Regions from separate parts of the Pseudoalteromonas carrageenovora IAM 12662 genome, predicted to be linked through region 1. Evidence: predicted binding sites of a transcription regulator. Region 1 holds the regulator's gene; each other region holds the start of a gene.
What was found. Region 1 encodes FliA, which starts transcription of late flagellar genes. Its sites were predicted from a motif close to CTAAAGNTNNNNNNNNNNNNGCCGATA; they were not measured.

Region 1 (3,281 bases):
TCGGTTTAATATGAGATATTTCATCTGCTAATTGCTGAGCAATAGGCAAACTTGCTTCAACGGCATCCATTGTTTTATTAGCTGCATTTTCAGTCATTTCCATAACATAATTAAGCCGCTTTTTAGCATCAGGAATAGCGTCGGTAGTTAAGTCAGTTAAACGTGTATCAAGTTCAAAGCTTTTAAGCGCTTCGTGCAATTGACGGGTTAACTTTCCAACTTCAGCAAATAATTCAGATTGCTCTTGTGAAGCGGTTTCTAAAATTAACTGATTGGCTTTCTCTTGCTCACCGTTTTCTAAAAAAACGACGAGTTGTCGAGCTTGTTCTAAAGTTATTTGAGGCGCAGCAGGTGCTGACATAAGCCTCTCCCCCATCATTAACCTAAACGTTCAAATACTTTTTCTAATTTAGTTTTTAATGTTCCAGCCGTAAAAGGCTTCACAATATAACCATTAACGCCAGCTTGAGCTGCTGCAATTATTTGTTCTTTTTTCGCTTCAGCTGTCACCATTAGTACAGGGATATGTTTTAATTTATCATCTGCACGAATCGCTCTTAAAAGGTCAATACCTTGCATTCCCGGCATGTTCCAATCTGTAACCACAAAGTCAAATACTTGATTTTGTAACATAGGCAAAGCTGTAGAACCGTCATCAGCTTCTTGAACGTTAGTGAAGCCTAAGTCACGTAACAGATTTTTAATAATACGTCTCATCGTTGAAAAATCATCAACAACAAGAATTTTCATGTTTTTATCCAAAACATCCTCCAGTGAGGTTTTAACCTTAGTTTACTTACTACTAATTTATCCAGTCATTGATTTTAGCTTTAAGCTTAATCATCGCCTGACCATGTATTTGACTTACACGCGATTCACTTACATCGAGTATATGTCCTATTTCTTTTAAATTCATTTCATCGTTATAGTACAAAGAAAGTACCATTGCATCACGCTCTGGTAATGATTTAATTGCACTAAGCAAAGACTCATTAAACCGTTCATTTTTAACATTATTAAAAGGTTTGTCTAGTGATAAATCTTGCCCTACAGGAGTGATAACATCTTCATCAACTCCAAGATCCTCAATACCTAATACTTTACTTGCGTTAACATCATTTAAAATATGATGGTACTCATTTAACGAAATTTCAAGTTTTTCAGCAACTTCTGTATCTGATGGTTCACGATTTAAGCTACTTTCAAGCTCTGTGATGGCCTCAGCTACTTGCCTACTTTTACGGTGTACTGAGCGAGGGGCCCAATCACCCCGGCGCATTTCATCGAGCATAGCTCCACGAATTCTTATACCTGCGAAGGTTTCAAAACTTGCGCCTTTGGTTGCATCAAAGTTTTTTGAAGCTTCAATTAAACCTATCATTCCTGATTGAATTAAATCATCAAGTTGAACACTTGGCGGTAATCGAGCAATTAGATGGCATGCCACTTTTTTTACAAGCGATGCATGCTTTTCAACAATCACATTTAAGTTTTGTGTTGTTTGATATCCCATAGCTCTATTCACCAATGTTGTCATAATTAGCCGTTTACTAGTTTTTCAATGAAAAACTCTAAATGCCCAGATGGTTGGTTTGGTATTGGCCATTTAACTGCTTTTGTTGCCAGCGTTTTAAATGCAAGGGCTGCTGGCGAATTCGGAAAGAGTTCTACAATTACTTTTTGGCGACGCGTTGATTTACGCATATTTTCATCATATGGAACGGTGGCAACAAGCTCCATTGAAATATCTAAAAACCGATCCGTTACTTTAGATAGCTTTGCAAATAACTCTTGGCCTTCTCGCATACTGCGGACCATATTTGCAACAATTTTAAATTTATAAACACCATGCTCACGGCTTAATACTTTAATTAACGCATATGCATCAGTTATTGATGTTGGCTCATCACAAACAACAACCATGACATCTTGTGCAGCTCGAGAAAAACTTAGCACCATGTCAGAAATACCGGCGGCAGTATCTACAATTAAAATATCAAATTCAGTGTTGAGTTCACTAAAAGCACGAATTAAACCAGCGTGCTCTGAAGGCGATAGTTCGACCATACTCTGCGAACCCGACGTAGCAGGTACAATTTTTATTCCTGCAGGGCCTTCAACTAAAATTTCATCCAGCTCGCATTCGCCAGATAAAACATGTGACAAGTTGCGCTCTACGCGCAAACCAAGCATCACATCACAATTTGCTAAGCCTAAGTCGGCATCAAGCACTAATACTCGATTACCTTGCTGCCCTAATGCAATAGCAGTATTTAGAGAAACGTTTGTTTTCCCTACTCCACCTTTACCACCAGTAACAGCGATAACTTTTACGCCGTTGTTATTGTTTTGACTCATTTTGCGCAGGCCGCTTGCTTGATCTAATACTGTGTTAATCATACATCCCTACTGTGCTTGGCGCCACTGCTTGGTGCCTTGAATGTTGTGCTTTTGTTCTTTTTAAATACAATTGCTCAGCCTTTTTAACTAGTTTCTCAGCATTTGCAACTCGAATATCTTCTGGTACTCGTTGCCCGTTAGTAAGATACCCTATTGGAAGGCGATTTTGAATCGCAATACTAATAATCTCACCCAAACTTAAAGACTCGTCTAACTTGGTGAAAATACAACCACTTAACTGTACTTTTTTAAAGTGACGTACGGTTTCTTGTAGTACATTAATTTGTGCTGTTGCACTTAATACTAAATAACTACGAATATCAACGCGTTGATTACGCATTAATGTATTTAACTGCTCAGTTAAACGCAAGTCTCGCTGGCTCATACCTGCTGTATCAATTAATACTAGACGCTTATTACGTAAATGATATAAAACTTCAGCTAATTCATTAGCATCTTTTACTTGTTTAACTCCACAACCAATGATTCGTCCGTATGTGGCAAGCTGCTCATAAGCACCAATTCTGTAAGTGTCAGTTGTAATTAATGCGACTTTATCAGCACCATATTTTTGAGCGCCTAAAGCTGCAAGTTTAGCAACCGTTGTTGTTTTACCTACGCCTGTTGGGCCAACTAACGCATAAACACCACCTTGGCGAAGTATCTCGTTGTTAGTTGTTTGCATTTGATCTTCGACCATAGTTAATAATGCTTTCCAACCTTGTTGGCGAGATACATCGTCAGGCACAAAACAAGCCATTTGCTGAGCGACTTCTTTATCTATACCCATACCAACTAAACGGTCAACCATACACGCACGTGTTGGATCGCGACGCGCCATATCTTGTTGCATTAAACCCGATACTTGATGCTCAAGTAAT
Region 2 (3,281 bases), 460 kb from region 1:
TAAATATTAATTTTAAAAAGGCAGTATTATAAATGTGGGGAAAAATTCTCGGTTTTTGTTTTGGCTTTATGTTTGGCAAAATTTTTGGTGCCATATTAGGTTTATACCTAGGTCATTTATTTGATAAAAGCCTTAAAAACGATTTTGACAAAGCCGGTGGCTTTTCAAGCTTATTTAAAGGTGATGATGTACATGAACGCCAAGCATTATTTTTCTCAAGTTGCTTTGCGGTTATGGGGCACATTGCAAAATCGAATGGCCGTGTAAGCGAAGTACATATAAAAGCAGCTAATTTATTTATGGATGAAATGGGCTTAAAAGGCGATGAACGTCGCGAAGCTCAACATGCATTTCAAGCGGGTAAAGAAAGTGATTTCTCTTTAAAAGAAACCGTAAGCGATTTTAAGGAGCGCTTTACCACTCGCCACGATTTATTGCAGCTGTTTTTAGAGATACAAATTCAAATGGCGTTTTCTGATGGTGTATTAGCTGAGCAAGAAAAACAGTTATTAGCACAGGTAAGTAAGCAGTTAGGTATTTCTAAACCTCATTTTGCATTTGTTTTAAAACGTTACCAAGCTGAGTTTAATTTTAGGCAGCAACAGCAGCGTTACAAGCAACAGCAACAAGGTCAAAGTAGTAGTTACCGTGAAGGTTCTGGGCATCACGTACCGCCAGATAATAGTATGAACCGCTCACAAGCACTTGCGTTACTAGGGTTAAATAGCGACGCTACTGCGCGAGATATTAAAGTCGCATATCGAAAATTAATGGCGCAGCATCATCCTGATAAACTTGTGTCGCAAGGGTTACCAAAGCACATGATGGAAGTTGCGGTTAAAAAAAGCCAAGACATACAGGCAGCTTACGAGTACTTAAAAAAGGCGGCGTAAAAATCCGTCTATTTCTTTGCTTAAACGTGCGTGCTGCTGTGGGGCGTTTCGCATACCAAAAAGCTGGCGCTGACGGTAATCAAACTTAGCGTTTCGGTTAACCCAGCGCTTGCGGTTTTTAAGGCTAAGCAAAATGTCAGTACTGTCGTTTGTGTAGTAAATATCAAGTAACGCAGGGGCTACTAACGATGTTGCTTGGCTTAACTCTTCATTGCGTTGAGCATTCGGTAAGTAGCTGCTTAAACTAACAAAAGCATTAATTTTAGACTCTGGGAAATCTGCATAATACTCAAGTAACATGCCTGCACTCGCTCCTTGGGCTATTACAACAATATTACTGGGCTCAGCCATCGCTGTTTGATAGAGCGCTTCGTAGCGTAGTATTAGATTAGTTTTGTAGTCTTCAAGCACATCATTATTTACAGGCTCAATTGCACTAACATAGTGTGGCTCTGCGCTTTGTTTCTCAGGTTCATTAGCATCACTTTTAGACTCATCGCTGGTTGAGGTTTCTACAGCGTCAGTTGGCGTAACAGGTTTCATTTTTTTTGCTTGCCAATCTATATCTGGCACAGTCATAGCGTAGGTTGTGTAACCTAAGTTGTTAAGCTCTTTACGAAGAAAGCTCATACCTGAGTTATTCGTAGGGACTGAATGCCAATCCGGAATAAGTAAAACAACCCCTCTAAAATTGCTGCTCATATATTCGCTATAAAGGCTCAAAAATTCGGTATCGCCAGCAAGAATTGGTTTTATTTCAGCGTTGGGGAGTAGGCGTTCGATATCGCTGTTTTCAATACTTGAAAGTGCAGGAGGAGCAATATGCTCAACCGCAGTTGCAGGTAGAGCTAAAAAAACTGAGTAGCTAAACGCTAAGCAACACAAAATCTTTTTAAATAATTGCAAAAAAACCATAACACACTCAACTAATAGTCATTAGTTAAGTATCGGCCTAGTTAACTAAAAGTTTAATAATTTAGTTAGGGCGTGTTGATCTTTGATGGTTAAATTTACAGCAGTATGTTTGGTTTTTAGGCAAGGCAGAGCCTATGAAGTGTGGTTACTCCCCATAAATAGGCGATAACGCAGCATAAATGCCAAACATGCGCTGCCCTTCGGGTTCTGCCTAGGGGCGATAAACTCTTTGTTGCCTACATGGATGTAGGTAAGGGGCGTGAGCAGGACGCGGAAGCTTTACTCGGTTTTTACTTATTCTTACATGGATGTAAGCCAGTAGGGTAACGCAGGAGCAGTTACCGAGCCACTAGGTTACAAACCTCGCGCCGCGATTTAATCGCCCCTAGATTGAACAAATTTCAATCCGCAAAGATCAACACGCCCTGGTCATTGAGCTTATTAAAATTCAGGCTCAACTTCAAAAGTAAGTACTTGCTCAGTAACTGGGTGCTTTAATGTAAGCATTTGTGCATGCAATTGTAAGCGAGGTGCAGCAGCGAGTGCATCTTTATGGGCGTATAACCTATCACCTAAAATAGGGTGGCCAAGGCTTAACATATGCACACGCAATTGATGCGAACGCCCTGTTATTGGAGTGAGCTCTACGCGGGTAGCATTAGCTTCGCGCGTGAGTATTTTATAATGTGTAAGCGAAGGTTTACCTCTTTCATGGTCAACCATTTGTTTAGGGCGATTAGGCCAGTCGCAAATAAGCGGTAAATCTACTGAACCGTTAGGGTGTTCAAGCAGTCCGTAGACGCGTGCAATGTAACGTTTTGCGGTTTCGCGTTCTTGAAACTGCATACTTAAATGCCTATGCGCCGCCTTATTCATTGCCAAACACAATATACCTGAGGTAGCCATATCTAAACGATGAACTATTTTAGCTGTTGGAAAAACGCGATTAACGCGGTTAATTAAACTATCGGCATGTTTTGGATCTTTACCCGGAACCGTTAATAACTCACTTGGCTTATTAACAATGAGTAAGTCGTCATCTTGATAGAGTATGGTTAAATACGGACTCATTGGGGGATTGTAATTAACTAACACGGCCGACCTCAGTAATTTTGCAGGGCGCTATTTTAGGGGAGCGAAGGAAAAGGCTCAAGGAAAACATTCTCAGCCTGTACAAAGGCTCCTAACTTATATGCAGTTTTCTGATGCATAAAAAAGCGCGGTATAAATACCGCGCTTTATTAAGCTGTCATTTTTAATTTTTTACTAACGACTGACAGCTATAAACTTAAAGCTCAAAAAACCTTAGTGCGAAACCACAATTAAGCGAATTGCATCAAGTTGTAACTGCGCTTTTTCAATATGCGTGCTCAGCTCGCTGCGCTGCTTATCGAAGAAAGTAATTTCCTCTTGGCGAATATTCGGGTTAATTTGTTTAAGGGCTTCTAAACGAGATTGCTCTTCACCTAGCGT
Region 3 (3,281 bases), 1.3 Mb from region 1:
ATGCCAACATACCAATAAAGTGCATGCTCCAAATACCAGCTGAAAAAACAGCAGCAGCGGTTATATTTGCCAAGCGTTGGTAGCTAGGAAAATGAGTTTCTTTTGCTAGGTCTATAAGCCGAATGGTGAAAAAGGCTGCAAAAATAGCAATTAGTAACGACATAGTTACTAAAAGAGGATCGTAAACGCCATTAATGATTAAGCTAGGGTCTTGGTCTGTGATAAAAAAAGCTGATAACATAATGGCTCAAAATATAATCTTTATTTTTTTATTTTAATCTAATTAATTAATAAATAAACTCTTAATTCAACGAACTGATTAAAACAACGAATTTATTACTTTCTGTTTTCTTTTATTTATCAGAAGATAGTTTTTTAGTCTGTGATAACTATTTAAATGTCGCTCTTCTATTGCACCAAATTGGTTAAATTTGGGTTTATTTAAATTTTTTATCGGGTAATTCTTAGTAAAGTAATGGGTTAGTGTATTTAATTAAGATAATCGCGCATTTTACGATGTTTTATTAATTGCGTACGGATTTGTCCATCGCAAATAGTGTATGAGAATAACAGTGTTTGAGTATCAGTTAAAAAAAAGCACCAGACGAAAAACGGTTGCAATTAAAGTACATAATAAAAAGGTGACTGTGTATGCCCCTCAGTTTGTTAGTAATAAACAAATAGAAAAATGGCTTTTTAATAAGCAGGCGTGGGTAAGAGCCCAATTAACTAAACAGCTTTATATTACTGATACCAGACAGTACCCGCTAAGAGATAAGCAAGTTTTAATTTTTGATAGAGCTGTAAATATTGAATTTAAGCAGGATGTTAAGTCAGAGGTCATAAAGTGTGATAACAATTTGCTTATTACTCATTCTTCACGCGTTAAAAATCTTGGACAAAAATATCAGCAACTTCTTGAAGAATACCTAAAAGAGCAGTTAACGGCATATATAGAAATGCGTTTAGCGTACTTTTGCGAAAAAATGGGCGAAGAGTTACCAATGCGTTTAAAAATCGCTATTTATAAGCGAAAGTGGGGAAGTTGTAATAGCAAACGTGAGTTAACCTTTAATTTGCATTTAATCGGAGCGCCTTACCATGCTATTGATTATGTGATTGTTCACGAGTTAGCGCACTTACGACACCTAAACCACAGCAAAGCATTTTGGCAGCATGTTGAGCGTTTTTTTCCTGATTATAAAGCACCATCAAAATGGCTAAAGCAAAATAGTATGGGTTTACAATGGGTTTTTTAAATTAATTTGAATATAGGAATATATGAATATAGGAATATATGAATATAGGAATATAGGAATATAGGAATATATGAATATAGGAATATAGGAATATAGGAATATAGGAATATAGGAATATAGGAATATAGGAATATAGGAATATAGGAATATAGGAATATAGGAATATAGGAATATAGGAATATAGGAATATAGGAATATAGGAATAAAAAAAGAAGTGGTGGAGGGAGCTGGATTCGAACCAGCGAAGGCTGAGCCGTCAGATTTACAGTCTGATCCCTTTGGCCGCTCGGGAACCCCTCCACACTATTTTTGTTACATTTGGCCCCACTTAACTTAGCGGTAAGAAAAGTGGTGGAGGGAGCTGGATTCGAACCAGCGAAGGCTGAGCCGTCAGATTTACAGTCTGATCCCTTTGGCCGCTCGGGAACCCCTCCAATGCAACGGCGCTGATAATAGCAAAATGCGTATTTAAGTAAAGAAAAAAGCTAAAGAAAATTGAAATAAAGCCGATAAATATCTATCAGTTACCATAATCGGCTAAAGACTATGCAAATCGATGATTTGTTAATCACAGAGAGTCAGCTAAATAGCAAACTTAATAATAGTGTGCATGAAAATCGCCGAGGCGAGTTTGCACTTTTATTAGCGATGCTTTCGCATGATGCATTAGACTTCAGTCAATTTCATCTGCCAAAAACAGAAATTGACAGTACAGCCACATCTGAAGATTCCTTGAGAAAGAAATTTGGTGCTGGGCCTAAACAATCGCTAGCCCCCGGTGAGTTTGATATGCTTATAGGGCAGTTTAATGCAGCTTTAATCTCAGAGCATGGTGCGCAGGCGGGTATGAAAAGCATTAAACTTAATCAATACCTAAAGCCCGAGCCACTCACAATTAGAGATGATGACAAGCATATTCCACTTAATGTATTAGATAATTGCGAGATAGCGGTTAGGCGACGGATTAAAAGTGAATATACTCAGTTAGCAAACCCACCTATTGACGCAAGTGCTTTTTACGATAGTTTAAACGACGATTCAATTCATCAACCCCTTCATTTGATAGCGGTTTAGTCTCTAACCACCTTGCATGAAAACATGCACCCTCTATATAATTTTCTTGTAATAAAAAGTCTGTAAAATACATTTTATTCAAGCTTTGCTTTATATAATGTCTAATAATTGATTTAATGTAAAAAAAGCATCCAAAAATTAAATGCAATTGCTATAATGGCGACAAATGGTATGACATTAAATGCCGTTATCATTAAACAAAGGTAATTAGGAACGTAATGAAGAAAACATTCACGCTAAATCACGAGAAAATCAAATACCCTCGTATGGTTGATGCTGCAAAGCACGAAGTGAAAAAATATTTGAAAAGAGAGCGTAACAAGACGCTTCCTGAAGATGCTGATTATTGGGCATTTGACTGTAAGTTTGGTAATACAGCAGAAGAAGCACAGGTTGTGCATGTTGCTGAATTAAACAACCAAATTGGCGAAATTGAAAAGCAAGGTTTAACTTCTTTCTATGTAGAGATTTTAGCTCGACCTGCACAGCGTCAACAGTTAGACCTTGATGATGACGAGTAAAAAGTTAGTTTAAAACTAATATGTAAATTATGAAATGGGCCTAAGTGGCCCATTTTTTGTTTTTATGATCCGTTCTTTGTTTATGCCAATCTAAATAACCCTCAATCATTTTGAAGTGCCATACCTAGCGTTTGCTATGTGATTGCCTAGAAGGTTAGGTAACTACATATGTGCTTAGTATAGCTTTCATTTTTAAATGATTAGCAAAGCGAGTCGAATTTTTCTGCACACATTTTAACTGTCACTTCATTCAACTCGCCAATAAAGTAATAATGCATTTCTTGATATTTTATCGCCACCTCAGCTTCACTACATAAGCTTAGCCTTTTATATAGCTGTTAACATTTGCATAACATAAAATAGTATTATAGTGTGTGTAAAATAATAAAAATAAGTATCGCAAGTTATGCCAATAAATTACTCAGAT

Region 2: the regulator FliA is predicted to act here: its motif matches at 1,839-1,865, upstream of ALFOR1_RS14165 (DUF3530 family protein).
Region 3: the regulator FliA is predicted to act here: its motif matches at 1,745-1,771, upstream of ALFOR1_RS06110 (VC2046/SO_2500 family protein).

Annotation. Positions count from the first base shown of each region.
Region 1 covers NZ_LT965928.1:2,654,884-2,658,164, forward strand. The annotation lists gene ALFOR1_RS12035 (protein phosphatase CheZ) at 1-361, opposite strand, end outside; gene cheY (chemotaxis response regulator CheY) at 379-762, opposite strand; gene ALFOR1_RS12045 (RNA polymerase sigma factor FliA) at 803-1,513, opposite strand; gene ALFOR1_RS12050 (MinD/ParA family ATP-binding protein) at 1,540-2,400, opposite strand; gene flhF (flagellar biosynthesis protein FlhF) at 2,393-3,281, opposite strand, start outside.
Region 2 covers NZ_LT965928.1:3,117,232-3,120,512, reverse strand. The annotation lists gene murU (N-acetylmuramate alpha-1-phosphate uridylyltransferase MurU) at 1-3, shown strand, start outside; gene djlA (co-chaperone DjlA) at 33-893, shown strand; gene ALFOR1_RS14165 (DUF3530 family protein) at 876-1,808, opposite strand; gene rluA (bifunctional tRNA pseudouridine(32) synthase/23S rRNA pseudouridine(746) synthase RluA) at 2,250-2,903, opposite strand; gene rapA (RNA polymerase-associated protein RapA) at 3,114-3,281, opposite strand, start outside.
Region 3 covers NZ_LT965928.1:1,319,469-1,322,749, forward strand. The annotation lists gene ALFOR1_RS06090 (MHYT domain-containing protein) at 1-241, opposite strand, end outside; gene ALFOR1_RS06095 (M48 family metallopeptidase) at 561-1,259, shown strand; tRNA gene ALFOR1_RS06100 (tRNA-Tyr) at 1,475-1,559, opposite strand; tRNA gene ALFOR1_RS06105 (tRNA-Tyr) at 1,609-1,693, opposite strand; gene ALFOR1_RS06110 (VC2046/SO_2500 family protein) at 1,806-2,333, shown strand; gene ALFOR1_RS06115 (DUF6172 family protein) at 2,552-2,854, shown strand.